DNA from 3 places in the Arthrobacter sp. SLBN-112 genome. Region 2 is predicted to be linked to each of the others. Evidence: riboswitches for the same ligand, from Rfam matches in the RefSeq annotation. Region 2 holds a riboswitch; each other region holds the start of a gene.
The links. A riboswitch is a leader RNA that binds a small molecule or an ion and turns the genes downstream of it on or off. The one in region 2 is predicted to bind cyclic di-AMP.
Positions count from the first base shown of each region.

Region 1: linked by a shared signal. The riboswitch ahead of QF050_RS00390 (hypothetical protein) and the one ahead of QF050_RS20015 (peptidoglycan DD-metalloendopeptidase family protein) in region 2 are both predicted to bind cyclic di-AMP.
Region 3: linked by a shared signal. The riboswitch ahead of QF050_RS13185 (LysM peptidoglycan-binding domain-containing protein) and the one ahead of QF050_RS20015 (peptidoglycan DD-metalloendopeptidase family protein) in region 2 are both predicted to bind cyclic di-AMP.

Region 1 is NZ_JAUSXY010000001.1:89,920-94,644, forward strand. It holds gene QF050_RS00380 (glycosyltransferase family 39 protein) at 1-1,006, shown strand, start outside; gene QF050_RS00385 (ArnT family glycosyltransferase) at 1,013-3,046, shown strand; cyclic di-AMP (ydaO/yuaA leader) riboswitch at 3,195-3,357, shown strand; gene QF050_RS00390 (hypothetical protein) at 3,361-4,167, shown strand; gene QF050_RS00395 (glyoxalase superfamily protein) at 4,164-4,577, opposite strand; gene upp (uracil phosphoribosyltransferase) at 4,622-4,725, opposite strand, start outside.
Region 2 is NZ_JAUSXY010000001.1:4,321,166-4,325,890, reverse strand. It holds gene serC (phosphoserine transaminase) at 1-787, opposite strand, end outside; gene QF050_RS20020 (metal-dependent transcriptional regulator) at 1,059-1,760, shown strand; cyclic di-AMP (ydaO/yuaA leader) riboswitch at 1,870-2,112, shown strand; gene QF050_RS20015 (peptidoglycan DD-metalloendopeptidase family protein) at 2,123-2,944, shown strand; cyclic di-AMP (ydaO/yuaA leader) riboswitch at 3,057-3,254, shown strand; gene QF050_RS20010 (NlpC/P60 family protein) at 3,325-4,002, shown strand; gene QF050_RS20005 (NlpC/P60 family protein) at 4,164-4,725, shown strand, end outside.
Region 3 is NZ_JAUSXY010000001.1:2,805,891-2,810,615, forward strand. It holds gene QF050_RS13175 (DUF664 domain-containing protein) at 1-262, shown strand, start outside; gene QF050_RS13180 (protein adenylyltransferase SelO family protein) at 593-2,059, shown strand; gene QF050_RS13185 (LysM peptidoglycan-binding domain-containing protein) at 2,160-2,996, opposite strand; cyclic di-AMP (ydaO/yuaA leader) riboswitch at 3,000-3,173, opposite strand; gene QF050_RS13190 (lytic transglycosylase domain-containing protein) at 3,428-4,725, shown strand, end outside.

The DNA.
Region 1 (4,725 bases), 4.2 Mb from region 2:
TACCCGCCGCGAACTGCGCACGTCCCGGAGCCGTGCGGCCCTGATTCTGTGGGGCGGCTGGCTGCTGGTCACGGCGGGCGTCTTCAGCTTCATGAGCGGCATTGTCCACCCCTACTACTCCGTGGCACTGGCACCGGCCATCGCGGCGCTGGTGGGCATCGGCGCGGTTGAACTCTGGCGGGGCCGCGCGTACTGGCCGGCACGGATCACCCTCGCCGCCGTCGTCCTGGGCACCTCCATCTGGTCCTCGGTGCTCCTGGGCCGCGACACGTCCTGGCTTCCGTGGTTGCGCACCGCCACCATCGTCCTCGGCGTCCTTGCCGCCGCCGCCATCCTCCTCCGCCTTGACGCCAAGGGCGCTCCGGGACGGTTCCGGCGCGCCGGGGCGGCCGCCGTCGTCGTCCTGTCCCTGCTGGCCGGAGGACTTGGAACGGCCGCCTGGACCCTTGCCACCGCTGCGTCCGCCCATTCGGGATCCATTCCGACGTCGGGACCCGCGGGTTCGTCGGCGGGCGGCTTCGGCAACAGGGCTGCCGGGTTCCGGGACGACGCAGCGCTCCGTAGCGACCGGACCGACGGCACGGATGCGGCCGCTGGTGCCGGCGGTTTTGATCCCGCGAATGGCGTCAACGGCGCCCCGGGTGCCGGCGGGGCCGGTGGTCCCGGCGAAGGCACCGCCGATGCCGCCGTGACCGCACTGCTGACGGGCACCACCACGAAGTGGTCGGCGATCGTCTCCGGGGCCAGCCAGGCCGCCAGCCTGGAACTGGCCACGAACACCAACGTCATTGCACTGGGCGGCTGGAACGGCGGTGATCCCTACCCGACGCTCGCCGAGTTCCAGGACATGGTGGCCAAGGGTGAGATCAGCTACTTCATCGAAGGCGGCATGGGCGGAGGCGGCATGGGCGGCCGGGGCGGCAACTCCGAGGTGGCCGCGTGGGTGCAAGCCAACTTCCAGGCCCAAACCGTGGGGAACTCCACGGTGTACCAACTCACTAAGTAGGACCCCATGGCCGGCTATTACCCAACCCCAGTGAAGGCTCCCCCCGCTCCCGCTGCCCAGGGCCCTGTTGCCGCGGCCCGCGTGCGGCGGGATCCCCTGGCCCTCCGGCACCGGCTGGAACTGTTAGGCGTTCTGGCGGCCACCGCCGTGCTGTACCTGTGGAACCTCGGGGCGTCCGGCTGGGCCAACGCTTTCTACTCCGCCGCCGCCCAGGCCGGATCGCAGGACTGGGCGGCCTGGTTCTTCGGCTCCTCGGACGCCGCCAACTCCATCACGGTGGACAAGCCACCGGCGTCCCTGTGGATCATGGCGTTGTCGGTCCGGATGTTCGGCCTGAGCTCCTGGAGCATCCTGGTTCCCGAAGCCCTGATGGGCGTCGGGATCGCCTGGCTGCTGTACCTGGCCGTCCGGCGGGCAGCGGCGCCGGCCACCGGCGACCCGCGGCTCGCCCACCGGGCAGGCCTGCTGGCCGCTGTGGCGCTGGCCCTGACGCCGGTGGCCACGCTGATGTTCCGGTTCAACAACCCGGACGCCCTGCTGGTGCTGCTCATGACCGCCGCCGGCTACGCGGTGCTTCGCTCCGTCCAGGAGGACCGGCTGCGCTGGCTCCTGCTGGCAGGGGTCTTCCTGGGCTTCGGGTTCCTTGCCAAGCAACTGCAGGTGCTGCTGGTGGTCCCCGGCTTTGCGTTCGCCTACCTGGTTGCGGCGCCGGCAGGGCTGGGCCGGCGGCTGCTGCACCTGCTCGCCACCGGTGCGGCGATGGTTGCCGCGGCCGGCTGGTGGCTGGCCGTCGTCGAACTCATCCCGGCGGCGGACCGTCCGTTCATCGGCGGTTCGCAGGACAACTCCATCCTGGAGCTGACCCTCGGCTACAACGGCCTGGGCCGGCTGACGGGCGACGAAACCGGCAGCGTGGGTGGCGGCAACGGCTGGGGCGTTCCCGGCCTGCTGCGGATGTTCAACAGTGAATTCGGCGGCCAGATCGCCTGGCTGCTGCCCTCCGCCCTGATCCTTGCTGCGGGCCTGCTGTGGCTTGGGCGGCGGGCGCCGCGGACTGACGCCGTGCGGGCGTCGGTGATCATCTGGGGTTCCTGGGTGCTGGTGACCGGGTTGGTCTTCAGTTTCATGGCCGGCATCATCCACCCGTATTACGCGGTGGCATTGGCACCGGGGATCGCCGGGCTTGCCGGCCTGGGCCCGGTACTCCTCTGGCAGCACCGGCGGCAGGCCGCTGCAGCGGTCCTCCTCGCGGCATCGGTGGCCGCGGCAGCCCTGATGGCCTTCACCCTGCTGGGTACCACGTCCGCCTACGGTCCGTGGCTGCGCTGGCTGGTGCTGGTTGCAGGCCTGGCGGCCGCGGCAGGAATTGGGCTGGGCAGGTTCATTCGCCTGCGCTCGGTTCAGCGGACGACGACGGCGCTCGCCATTGCGGCATCGCTCGCCGGACCGCTGGCGTTCTCCATGTCGACGGCGACGACGGCGCACAGCGGGGCCATTGTCAGTGCCGGGCCGGCGACGTCGTTCAGCGGCCCGGGTGGGTTCGGCGGAAACCGGGCCGGCGGGTTTGGTGCGGGCGGCAATTCCCGGCAGTTCAGCGGCCAGGCCGGGGCAACCCGGGGCGGCGCAGGCCAGACTGGACAAGGCCAAGGTGCCGGCGGTGGCCGTGCCGGCGGGATGGGTGGCCTGGGTGGCCTCCTTGGTGCGCCCACGCCGTCGGCCGAGCTCGTGGCCGCACTCAAGGACGGTGCCTCGAACTACACCTGGGCCGCGGCAGTGGTCGGTTCGAACAATGCCGCCGGTTACCAACTGGCAACGGAACTGCCGGTGATGGCTGTGGGCGGCTTCAACGGCACCGACCCCTCCCCCACGCTGGAACAGTTCCAGGCACTGGTATCCCAAGGCAAGGTCCACTACTTCATTGCCGGCGGGACCATGATGTCCAACAGCGGTTCGGACGCCTCCACCCGGATTGCGCAGTGGGTAGCGTCTACCTTCCCGTCGCAAAGCATCGGCGGGACCACGGTCTACGTCCTGGCGTGATAATCGCGCTGCAGGACAAGTCGCGCAGCAAATCGACGCGCCAGGAATCGTGACTTCCGTTACCCAAATGTGACTAATGCGTGATCTTCCTGTAGCGTTGATTGGGTGCGGTCCCCGTTCGGGCCGCATATCCCGGGTTGACGCCAAGCTCTGCCGCTTCCCGGATTCCGCTTGAGCAACGGCAGAGGCGGGGGACCCACCGTCCCGGGCATTGATTGCCCTTGGGGTTAAGCCAGCACGTGTTTGTTCCGTGCGGCCGGATGCCCTCATCCGAACCCGACAGCTAACTCCGCAGGTGTGAGAGGCGATCAATCATGTCTAAATCCATGGCAAAACCATGCCTGCAAACCAAGGCAAAACACCGGGCCAAACCCCAGCCCGCCAAAAACACCACCTTGGGCCGGCGTGCTGCAGTCCTCGCGGCATCGTGCGCTGTGCTGGTTGGCGTTGGCGCGGCAGGCCAGGCGACCACCAGCATGACCCAGGCGTCGTCCACCGGGTCAAACTCTTCAAGTTCGGCGTCGGACGCTCAGATGAGCATCGAGAAGAGCGAAATCCGGTCCAACCCGGCCGCGAATCCCGCTCCTTCCGCCATCAGCGTGGCGCCGCAAGCGGCCGAGCCGGCTCCTGCGCCCGCACCCGCCGCCCCGGCAGCTGAAGCACCCGCCCCGGCGCCTGCCCCCGCACCCGCTCCTGCCCCCGCACCCGCTCCTGCCCCCGCCGTCGCGGTTAACGATCCCGCAGGTGCCCAGGCCTATGCCGCCAGCCAACTGTCTTCCTTTGGCTGGGGACCGGACCAGATGCAGTGCCTCCAGACGCTGTGGACCAAGGAATCCGATTGGACCACCACGGCCACCAACGCCAGCAGTGGCGCGTACGGCATCGTCCAGTCGCTGCCCGCGGAGAAGATGGCCAGCGCGGGCGCCGACTACCTGACCAACTACCGCACGCAGATCAACTGGGGCCTGGACTACATCAAGAAGAGCTACGCCTCGCCCTGTGGCGCATTGAACTTCCACCTGGCGCACAACTGGTTACTAGGCACCACTGGTACTGGACACCACTGGACAACGCCCGCCGCGGGCCGCGTCACCATGATCCGGCCCGCGGTTTTGCGTTAACCGGCGTCCTGCGCGGCGTCTTTCCCGTCGCCCTGCCCGGCGTTCCGCCACGGGATGTACTGGACAGACCACCTGTTGCCGTCCGGATCGGCGAAGTACAGGAAGTGGCCCCACTGCTGCACGTCCACGTCGCTGACATCCACGCCGTTGCCCTTGAGCTGGCGGTGGGCGGCCTGGATGTCGCTGACCACCAGCTGCAGGTTGGAGCCGGTGCCGGGCGGAGCGTCGGTGAGCCCTTCGCCGATGCAGATGGAGCAGGCAGAGCCGGGCGGCGTCAACTGCACGAAGCGGATCGAATCCGACGGTCGCTCGTCGTAATCGGCGTTGAAGCCAACCTTGTTGACGTAAAAATCCTTGGCGCGGTCCACATCGGACACAGGGACAAAGACGAGTTCAAGTTTCCAGTCCATCCGCACAGGCTAGCGGCGGGAACCGGCGTGGAAAAGGGCCGGTGCTAACCGGCGATGCCGTACAGGCGGTCGCCGGCGTCACCCAGGCCGGGAACAATGTAGGACTTTTCGTTGAGCTTCTCGTCAATTGAAGCCAGGACGATGTGTA
Region 2 (4,725 bases):
CCTGTGCGTCCAGGGTCACCAGCGTGGACAGGGACGGGGTGTTGTACGTCTGGTTCAGCCGCGAGTTGTCGATGGCCGTCTGGAGATCCAGGAAATCGGGGATCCAGCGGCCGCTTGCCTTGATGCCAGCGGCGCGCTCGAGGGCGGCGGGGGAGAACAGGCCAAGCCAGAGGCCGCCGTCGGAGGCGAAATTCTTCTGCGGGGCAAAGTAGTAGACGTCGCTCTCGGCAACGTCCACGTCCAGGCCGCCGGCAGCGGAGGTGGCGTCCACCAGGACCAGGGCGTCCTGGTCCGCGCCCGGCACCCGCTTGACCGGGGCGGCGACGCCCGTGGAGGTCTCATTCTGCGGCCACGCATAGACGTCCACGCCGGCTTCAGCCTGCGCTGCGGGGTGGGTGCCCGGCTCGGACTTGATGATCGAGGACGCTTCCAGGAACGGTGCCTTGTTGGTGGCGGAGGCAAACTTCGAGCCGAACTCGCCGAAGGACAGGTGCTGGGCTTTCTTCGCCACGAGGCCGAAGCTGGCGACGTCCCAGAAAGCGGTGGAGCCGCCGACGCCGAGGACTACCTCGTAGCCCTCGGGAGCACGGAAGAACTGGCTGAGCCCTTCGCGGACGGAGCCCACCAGGTTCTTGACGGGGGCTTGCCGGTGGGACGTGCCGAGAATGGTCTTGGACGCAGCGGACAGGGCATCTATCTGTTCCGGCCGGACCTTTGAGGGCCCGGCCCCGAACCGCCCGTCCTGGGGCAGGAGGTTGGCGGGAATCGTGATGCTGGTGTCGCTCACAGGTGCTCCATTCGGCGGGGACGAAAGCTGTGGTCCGGGTGGTGGGTGGCCGGGAGCCGGCCATGGCTGCAGTGCAAACCTCCCCCAATTCTGCCTGAAGCGCACGGGGTGGCGGGAGCGGGCTGCGCCAATGTCCAGCCAATGAGACGCCGCACGCGCCCGCGCCTATTCGGACTAAATCAAAATAGGCTAAACTTTCCCCGGACTACGTCGCGGGAAGAGGCGATACGGTGGGACAACGCAAGGTACTGCGCTCGAGGAGCTGAGCTGGATGACGGATCTGATCGACACTACGGAGATGTACCTCAGGACCATCCTGGAGCTTGAGGAAGAAAACATCGTTGCCCTCCGGGCCCGTATCGCCGAACGCCTGCGCCACTCGGGGCCCACCGTTTCCCAGACCATCGGCCGGATGGAGCGCGATGGCCTGGTTGTCGTCTCCGGTGACAGGCACCTGGAACTGACGGACATTGGCCGCAAGCGTGCCACCGAGGTCATGCGGAAGCACCGGCTGGCCGAACGCCTGTTGGCCGATGTTATTGGGCTGGACTGGGCCTACGTTCACGATGAAGCCTGCCGCTGGGAACACGTGATGAGCGAACGGGTGGAGCGGCGGATCTACGAGATGCTGGGCCATCCCACTGAGTCGCCCTACGGCAACCCCATCCCCGGCCTGGCCGCCTTGGGCGGGCAGCCTGGGCCCGGCTTCGGTGACGGCGCCATCAGCCTGGTGGAAGCAATGAAAGCCTACGGGCCTGCCTCGGGAGTGACCATCAGCCGCCTGGCGGAACCGATCCAGGTTGAACCGGAACTGCTGACCCAGCTCGACGAAGGCGGCATCCGGCCCGGCGCGGCAGTGTCACTCGAACGCGTGGGTGACTACATTTCGGTGCGGGTGGCAGGAATCGAGGGAGCGTTGGAGCTTCCGCCCGAGGTGGCCGCGCACGTCTTTGTCGCCGTGAACCAGGCCTGACACCCCGCTTCCTTTACCCCACGCAGGGGTTTCCACACAAAGATAACGGAATTGTTACCCAGGGTCTTAAGCCCCTATAGTGGAAGCCAGCGTTGATACTTAAGCGTTACCTGATCCGGAGCCGAGCTCTGCCAGCGGACCAGGTGTACGAGTCGTTACTGGCAGAGGCGGGGGAACCACAACCGGCAGCGGGGGACTGCCTTGGGGTGAAGTCCGTCAGCAGCAAGCCTCTCCAGTGAAGGATTCCTCCGGGGATACTCCTGCGCAGAAGTTTGCCCATGGCGGGCCGGGTCTTTGATCTCTCTGACCCGAATCCGACAGCTAACTCCGCAGGCGATTCCAGAGAGGAACCCTTCTTGACCATGCAGACCTCCCGGGGCCGCCGTCGCGCCGCCGGCCCCCCTGAGGCACCCCGGGTTGTCGAAGTCGCCGCTGCGGAGCGCCCCCGTGACCCCCAGCGGGATGCGCGCCGCCGCAGGGGTCCATTCCGGCAAATCACCGACTTTGCTGCGGCCAGCGGCATCGGCCAGAAGGCTGGCATCGCCCTCGCCGCCACCGGCCTGGTGCTGACCGTGACCATGCCGGCCACAAGTCCCGTCATGGCGACGGACGCAGCCGGCACAGTACCCCAGGCTGCCTCCTCCGTCAGCCCCCAGCCCCAGATTTCCGCCGATGTGGGCGCCCAGATCGACTTCAGCCGCTCGGCCGTCGTGACGCAGGCAGACCCGGACGGAAAGCTGAAGCAGTTGCTGAGCGCCCAGTCGGCCGGATCGGTAAGCCGGGCCGCCTCCGCCGGAACCCTGGCCGCCCCGCTGGCATCCCTGGTTACCGCTTCGCCCTTTGGCTACCGGGTCAGCCCCATTACCGGGGGCACCGGAGACTTCCACCGCGGACAGGACTTCGTGGCACAGTGCGGGACGCCCGTCCTGGCAGCCGCGACAGGAACCGTGACCTTCGCCGGCTGGCACCAGTTCGGCGGGGGAAACCGGGTGGTCATCGACCACGGCAACGGCCTGGAGACCACGTACAACCACCTCTCGTCCTTCAACGTCAAAGTGGGCCAGACGGTCTCCCGCGGCGAAGTCGTGGCACTGAGCGGGACCACCGGCGCTTCCACCGGCTGCCACCTGCACTTCGAGGTGCAGGTCAATGGCGAAGTGGTCGATCCCATGGGCTGGTTGTAACCGAATGATTGCGCACTCTCAGCTCACAGTGACGAGCCGTGACCTGAATGTGACATTGAAGCAAAACTGCTGTACCGTCTAACTCGCGTCAACTTTTCCGAAGTTGACGCTCTTGAGTGGATTGCCTAACTCTGCCACCGCTCAAGGTCCGTTCGCATTTCATCGTCTGGCAGGGGCGGGGGAACCAATTTTGGCCTTCTGCATTGTGGAAGGCCTTGGGGTTAAGTCATGAGCTTCCCAGGAAGCAAAGTGGCCGGGTGACTCCCATCCGAATCCGACAGCTCACCTCGCAGGCATTGGGAGAGGCTACCTTCGTGTCTTCACGCCATAATTCCGCGCGCCACCGTGCGCAAACGGTTCGGGCCAACCCTTTGGACGCTGTGTCCAAGGCCGTGAGCGCCAATGCCGGGACCGTCGGCCGCCAGGCTGCCGTCGTGGCAGCGGCTTCGGGCCTCATCCTGAGCATGGGCCTGCCGGCCACCGCAGCGGACACCACCGCTGGTGTCTCCGCCTCCACGGAGTCCGGCTCGGCGCAGACCGCCCTTGCTGTCACGGCAGCCCCCACCGCCACCGTTTCCTTCGAGCGCCCCGTGGTCAAGACCACCGCTGCTCCTAAGGTGGAAACGGTGCGTACCCAGTCCACTGCGTCAGCGGACCGAACCGCCAATGCTGCCGGCCAAGAGGCGTCCACGGCCGGGCAGGCAGTGGAGACCGTTTCTTCCGCGGCCACCTCGGGCATCGCCGCGATCGCCTACACCGGCATCGGCCACCCCTACGTCTGGGGCGGCACCACCCCCAACGGCTGGGACTGCTCCGGGTTCGTCCAGTGGGTTTACGCCCAGGCCGGGATCAGCATCCCCCGCACGAATGCGTGGAGCATCATGACACCCACGTCCACCCCCCAGGCGGGTGACCTTGTTGTCCAGAACGGCGGCGCGCACGTCGGCATCTACGTCGGCAACGGCATGATGATCAGCGCGCTCAACCCGTCGCAGGGAACCATGCTCCACTCGCCTGCAGCAACCGGTACTTCCACGTACTACCACCTGAACAAGTAGTTCTTGGGCTCCCGGCTCCAAGGGCTATTTCTTTGCCCAAAGCTTTCTCGCTAGAAACCACATCCCCGTTCGGGATGCGCCGGCGTACCCCCAAGATGCCGGCGCATCCAACCCCCTCGGACAGGCCACCGCGGTCCAGAGGAAAACGAAAGAGAGAACTGATGACGACTCGTGCTACCGCACGGCACCGCGCCGAGGTCACCAAAACCAACTCGATCGCAATTATTGCCAAGGCTGTCAGCGACAACGCCGGCGGCATGGGCCGCCAGGCCGCAGTGATCGCTGCAGCTTCCGGCCTCGTCCTGACCAGCGGCATTGCCGCGAACGCTGCCGACACCAACGTCAAGCGCGACTCAGCTCCGGCATCCGCCATGGAAGTTGAATCCGCCGTCGACGCTCCGATTTCGGCGGCTTCCACCATTGCCATCAGCTTCGAGAAACCCGCCGTTACCACCACCCCGGCTCCGGCTCCTGAGCCCGAGGTTGCGGTGCAGGAAGCCGCACCGGCCCCTGTTGCCCAGACCGTCGCCGCTCCGAAGGTCACGGCCAAGGTTGCAACTGCGGCTGCCACGGCTGCTCCCGCCGGCCAGGTTTCCGCCAGTGGAAAGGGTGCTGCCATCCTCTCCGCTGCCTACGCGCAGCTCGGCGTGCACCAGGACTGCACCATGCTGGTGACCAACGCACTGGCTGCAGTCGGTATCCACTTCCACGACTGGCCCGCCG
Region 3 (4,725 bases), 1.5 Mb from region 2:
CTCCAGCGGGCAGGTGGATGCCGTCATGGCCCCCCGTGAACTCCTGCTGGAGTACTACGAAGCCGTCCACCGCCAGACTGCCAGGGTCCTCGTTGGCCTGGACGACCCGGATCTGGACCGGGTGGTGGACAAGCGCTGGGATCCGCCGGTAACCCTGGGGGTACGGCTGGTCAGCATCCTTGCGGACTGCCTCCAGCACGCCGGCCAGGCCGCCTACGCCAAGGGGCTGCACGGCGCGGGAGCAGACGCCGGCAGTGCGTGAACTCGTGGTGCTGGGCCCCGTGTCCCAGGTTCCCACCCGGATCTGCCTCACGCACGTGCACGGGGATCAGGCTACCGGCTCACCGAGCCTGACGGGCGCACCTTCGCGCCGGACCGGCTGCGGGCGGCGGGAATCGAAGGGCCGGATGTCGGCCGACTGCTGCGCGAGGGCAGCGTCGGTTCGGCCGCGCTTGGGGCGATGAGCGTTCCCAGGCCCGGGCCCCGGAAGCCGTGGTCATCGCAGCCCGGGACCTGCAGCGGATTGCCGTTCCCCGCAGGCGGAAAGACGCGCGGCAGGCGCCAGGCGGCACCACGGAGATAGGGTTAACCCATGACGGCAGCAGCTGAATCCACGGTCACCTTTGATGGCCGCTTCGCCCGTGAACTGGCGGAACTCGCTGTTCCCTGGCAGGCCGAGGAAGCGCCAGGCCCCGAACTCCTGGTCCTGAACGAACAGCTCGCAGCAGACCTGGGCCTTGACCCGCAATACCTCCGGAGTCCCGAAGGGGTGCGCCTCCTCGTGGGCAACCACGTTCCCGCCGGTGCCACCCCGGTGGCGCAGGCGTACGCTGGTCACCAATTCGGCGGGTACTCGCCACTGCTCGGCGACGGACGCGCGCTCCTGCTGGGGGAAGTCACGGACCGCACCGGACGCCTGCTGGACGTCCATCTCAAAGGCTCAGGGCGCACCCCCTTCGCCCGCGCCGGGGACGGCCGGGCGGTGGTCGGGCCCATGCTGCGCGAGTACCTTGTCAGCGAAGCCATGCACGCCTTGGGCATACCCACCACCCGCTCGCTCGCCGTCGTGGCAACGGGGCGGCAGGTCCGGCGTGAGGGCATGCTGCCCGGTGCTGTCCTGGCGCGGGTGGCCCGGAGCCACCTGAGGGTTGGGAGTTTCCAGTACGCCCGGGCCACGGAAAACATGGACCTCCTGAAGCGGTTGGCGGACCACGCCATCAGCAGGCACTATCCGCTGGCCGCCGAAGCCCCAAACCCCTACCTGGCACTGTTCTCGTCCGTCGTCTCCGCACAGGCCAGCCTGGTGGCCCGGTGGATGCTGGTGGGATTCGTGCACGGGGTCATGAATACGGACAACATGACCATCTCGGGGGAAACCATCGACTACGGCCCGTGCGCTTTCCTGGACGCCTTCAATCCCGCGGCCGTCTACAGTTCCATCGACGTCAGTGGACGCTACGCCTACGCCAACCAGCCGGTCCTTGCTGAATGGAACCTTGCCCGTCTTGCCGAGGCGATGCTCCCGCTCATCGACGAGGACCAGGAGAAGGCCGTTGCTCCCGCGGTGGAGGTGCTCGGCGGATTCCGTGGACAGTACAGCGAGGCGTGGACCGGTGGCATGAAATCCAAACTGGGCCTTGCCGGCGGCAACGGAAGCGACGACGCCGCGTCAGGCGTTGTCGATGATGCGGTGGCCATCCTCAAAGACGGCCCAGTGGATTACACGCTGTTCTTCCGAAACCTCGGCAAGGCCGCCCGCGGCGACCTGCGCCCCGTGCGCGGGATGGTGCTGGACTTAGCCGGTTTCGACGCCTGGGCTGAGCGGTGGCTGGCACTGCAACCCGATGCGGGGCTGATGGACAACGTCAACCCGGCGTACATTCCGCGGAACCACCTGGTGGAAGAAGCCCTCGCCGCCGGCACGGAAGGAGACTTGGCCCCGCTGCACCGCCTGCTCGAGGCCGTCACCGATCCTTTCACCGAGCGGGCCGGGATGGAGCGCTACATGGAAGGGGCCCCGGAGGGCTTCGGCTCGTACACGACCTTCTGCGGGACCTGATCCGCCACGGAATGAGGCCCGCAGCAGGACGACAGGAGGGCGGCAGCCGGAAACCCGGCTGCCGCCCTCCTGTCAGAAGCCGGCTTCGCTGTGCGAAGGCTTAGGCTACGCGGACCACTGAGTAGCCGCTGAGCCAGCTGATGGAGTGCACCTGCGTGGTGTACCCGTTGACGCCGCCGCTCACAACCTGGCCGTTGCCGGCGTACACACCCACGTGGCCCGAGGTGATAATCAGGTCCCCGGGTGCCGGGCTGCCGACCACGCTGCCGTACTGGAAGAACTGGGTGGGCGCCAGATCGCCGACACTCTTGCCCACCGAACGCAGGGCCTTCTCAACCATGGCAGTGCAGTCCTGGCTCACACCGATCTGGCTGTAGGCGGACGCCAGGATGGCGGCCCCGGTCCCGGTGCCGGTGGTGGAAGCCACCGGAGTAGCGGAAGCGTAGGACATGTTCATGCCGGTGTTTGCCGGTGCGGTGGCAGCTGCCGCCTGGACTGGCGCCGCTGCAGGGGCCGGAGCCGGTGCTGCCACGTAGCCTGCACCGGGAATCCGGATCTGGTCGCCGGGGTAGATGATGGACGACAGGCCCAAGCCGTTGGCGGCCAGGACGTCGTTCAGGCTGACCCCGTACGCTGCCGAAATCGCGCCCAGGGTATCCCCGGAAACGACGGTGTGCACGGTTGCTGCCGCGCCAGCCGGAGCAACTGCCGGCGCTGCGGTGGCCTGGACATTAGTTTGCTCCGTGGTGTCCGCGCCAGTCACGCCCGCGTGGGCCGGGGCGCCGACCCCGAAGGCAATGCCGGACGCGGCCGCAACCGCGAGGGCCGGACGGCCCAGCGAACGGGCCTGCGACTTGGCGGTCAGGGCGAGGCCCTCGAGCGCAATGGAACGGGCCGGAGTCGCGCGGTGGCGGGCAGTGGTGAGATTTTTTGACACGGTAGATCGCCTCTCCCATGCCTGCGGGGTGAGCTGTCGGGTTCGGGTTGGAGATACCCGGCCGAACACATCTCCGCGGTGGGCGGAGGAGCTGTCCGACTTAACCCCAAGACCTCAAAAGGTCGTGGAAACTTGGTTCCCCCGTCCCTGCCAGCATGAAAGCGGTTGAATCCCGGTATCAGCGGCAGGGCTCGGCAAACTGATGGGAATGTCCCGTTTTGGGAGGGACACCAGAAGACCATAACCCGCGGACGCCCCAATTGTCACGTTTAGGTAACATACGAGCTTTGTCTCTCGTATTCTGCAAACGATTGGATGTGGCCCTTCCGCCCGGCATCGACCGGAGATTGATCCGGTGGCGGCCCCTCCGGGTAACAAAGCGGGCACGGCCGTCTTTCCGCCCCGGCGTGTCGCCGGTATGCTTCGGGACTATGCCCCTGTTCGTGACCATGCCCAAGTCCCCGCTGATGGGGGGATTGCTCGCCATCGCGGTGGCAGCGGCCACGGTGCTGCCTGCCTCCGCGGACGAGCCTCCACCGCCCGGTGGATACCCGTCCTGGGCTGACGTGCAGCAGGCGCAGTCTTCCGAGGCGGCGAAAGCGGCGGAGATCACCACCATCAACGGGCTGCTGAGCGGCCTCCAAGCCCAATCGGAAGCGGCCGGTGACACTGCCGTCCGGGCAGCCGCGGACTATGCCGCGGCCGACGCCGAGCTTCAGGCGGCGTCAACGCGGCTGGACGCATTGTCCGCCCAAGCCGCCCGCGCCAACGACGAACTGGCCAAGTATCGCAAGGAGATCGGTGCCCTTGCCGTCCAGTCGTACAAGACGGGCGGGACCAATACAGGGTTCTTCGTGGCCCTGGATGCCCTGCAGAACAACAGCGTCCAGGGGCTCAACCTCGTCCAACTGGTGGGCGACAAGACGGCGGCTTTGGTGGACAAAGCTGCGGCCGCCGGCAAAGTTGCCGCGTCACTGGCGGAACAGGAAAAAGCGGCCCGCAGTGAGCGCGAACGCCTGTCCGGGGAAGCAAAAGCCAAACTGGACGCGGCCCGCTCCGCCCAGGACACGCTCGCCCGGCAGGTCAGTGACGAACAGCAGCACAGCAGCGAACTGACCGCCCAGCTGGCCTCGCTGAAGGGAACGACGGCGGCCCTCGAAGGAGAGTACCGACAGGGCCAGGCGGCGCTGGCTGCCTATGAAGCAGCCCAGGAAGCCAAGCGGGCCGCCGCGGCGGAACAGGCCCGCCAGCAGGCTGAAGCCGCAGCGCAGGCAGCCGCGGCCGCAGCCCGGCAGCCCAAACCCGCGCCCGCCGCTCCGGCCGGCAACGCGGCAAACCCCGCCCCGCCGGCCGACCCGGTTCCCGGCAGTCCGCCGCAGCCGGCCGTGCCAAGCCCGCCGCCCGTCGTCGTTCCCTCCGTCCCCGGCGGTGCCGTCAATGATCCGGCCGGTGCCAAGGCCTATGCCTCCGGGCGCCTGGGTGCCTTCGGCTGGGGCCCGGACCAGTTCCAGTGCCTGGCCCAGCTGTGGACCAAAGAATCCAGCTGGCTGACCACCGCCACCAACGCCTCCTCCGGTGCTTACGGCATAGCCCAGGCGCTGCCGCCCGGCAAGTACGCCAGCGCCGGAAGCGACTGGCTGACCAGCTACCGGACGCAGATCGAGTGGGGGCTCGGCTACATCAGCGACCGCTACGGCTCCCCGTGCGGCGCCTGGAGCCATTCGGTAGC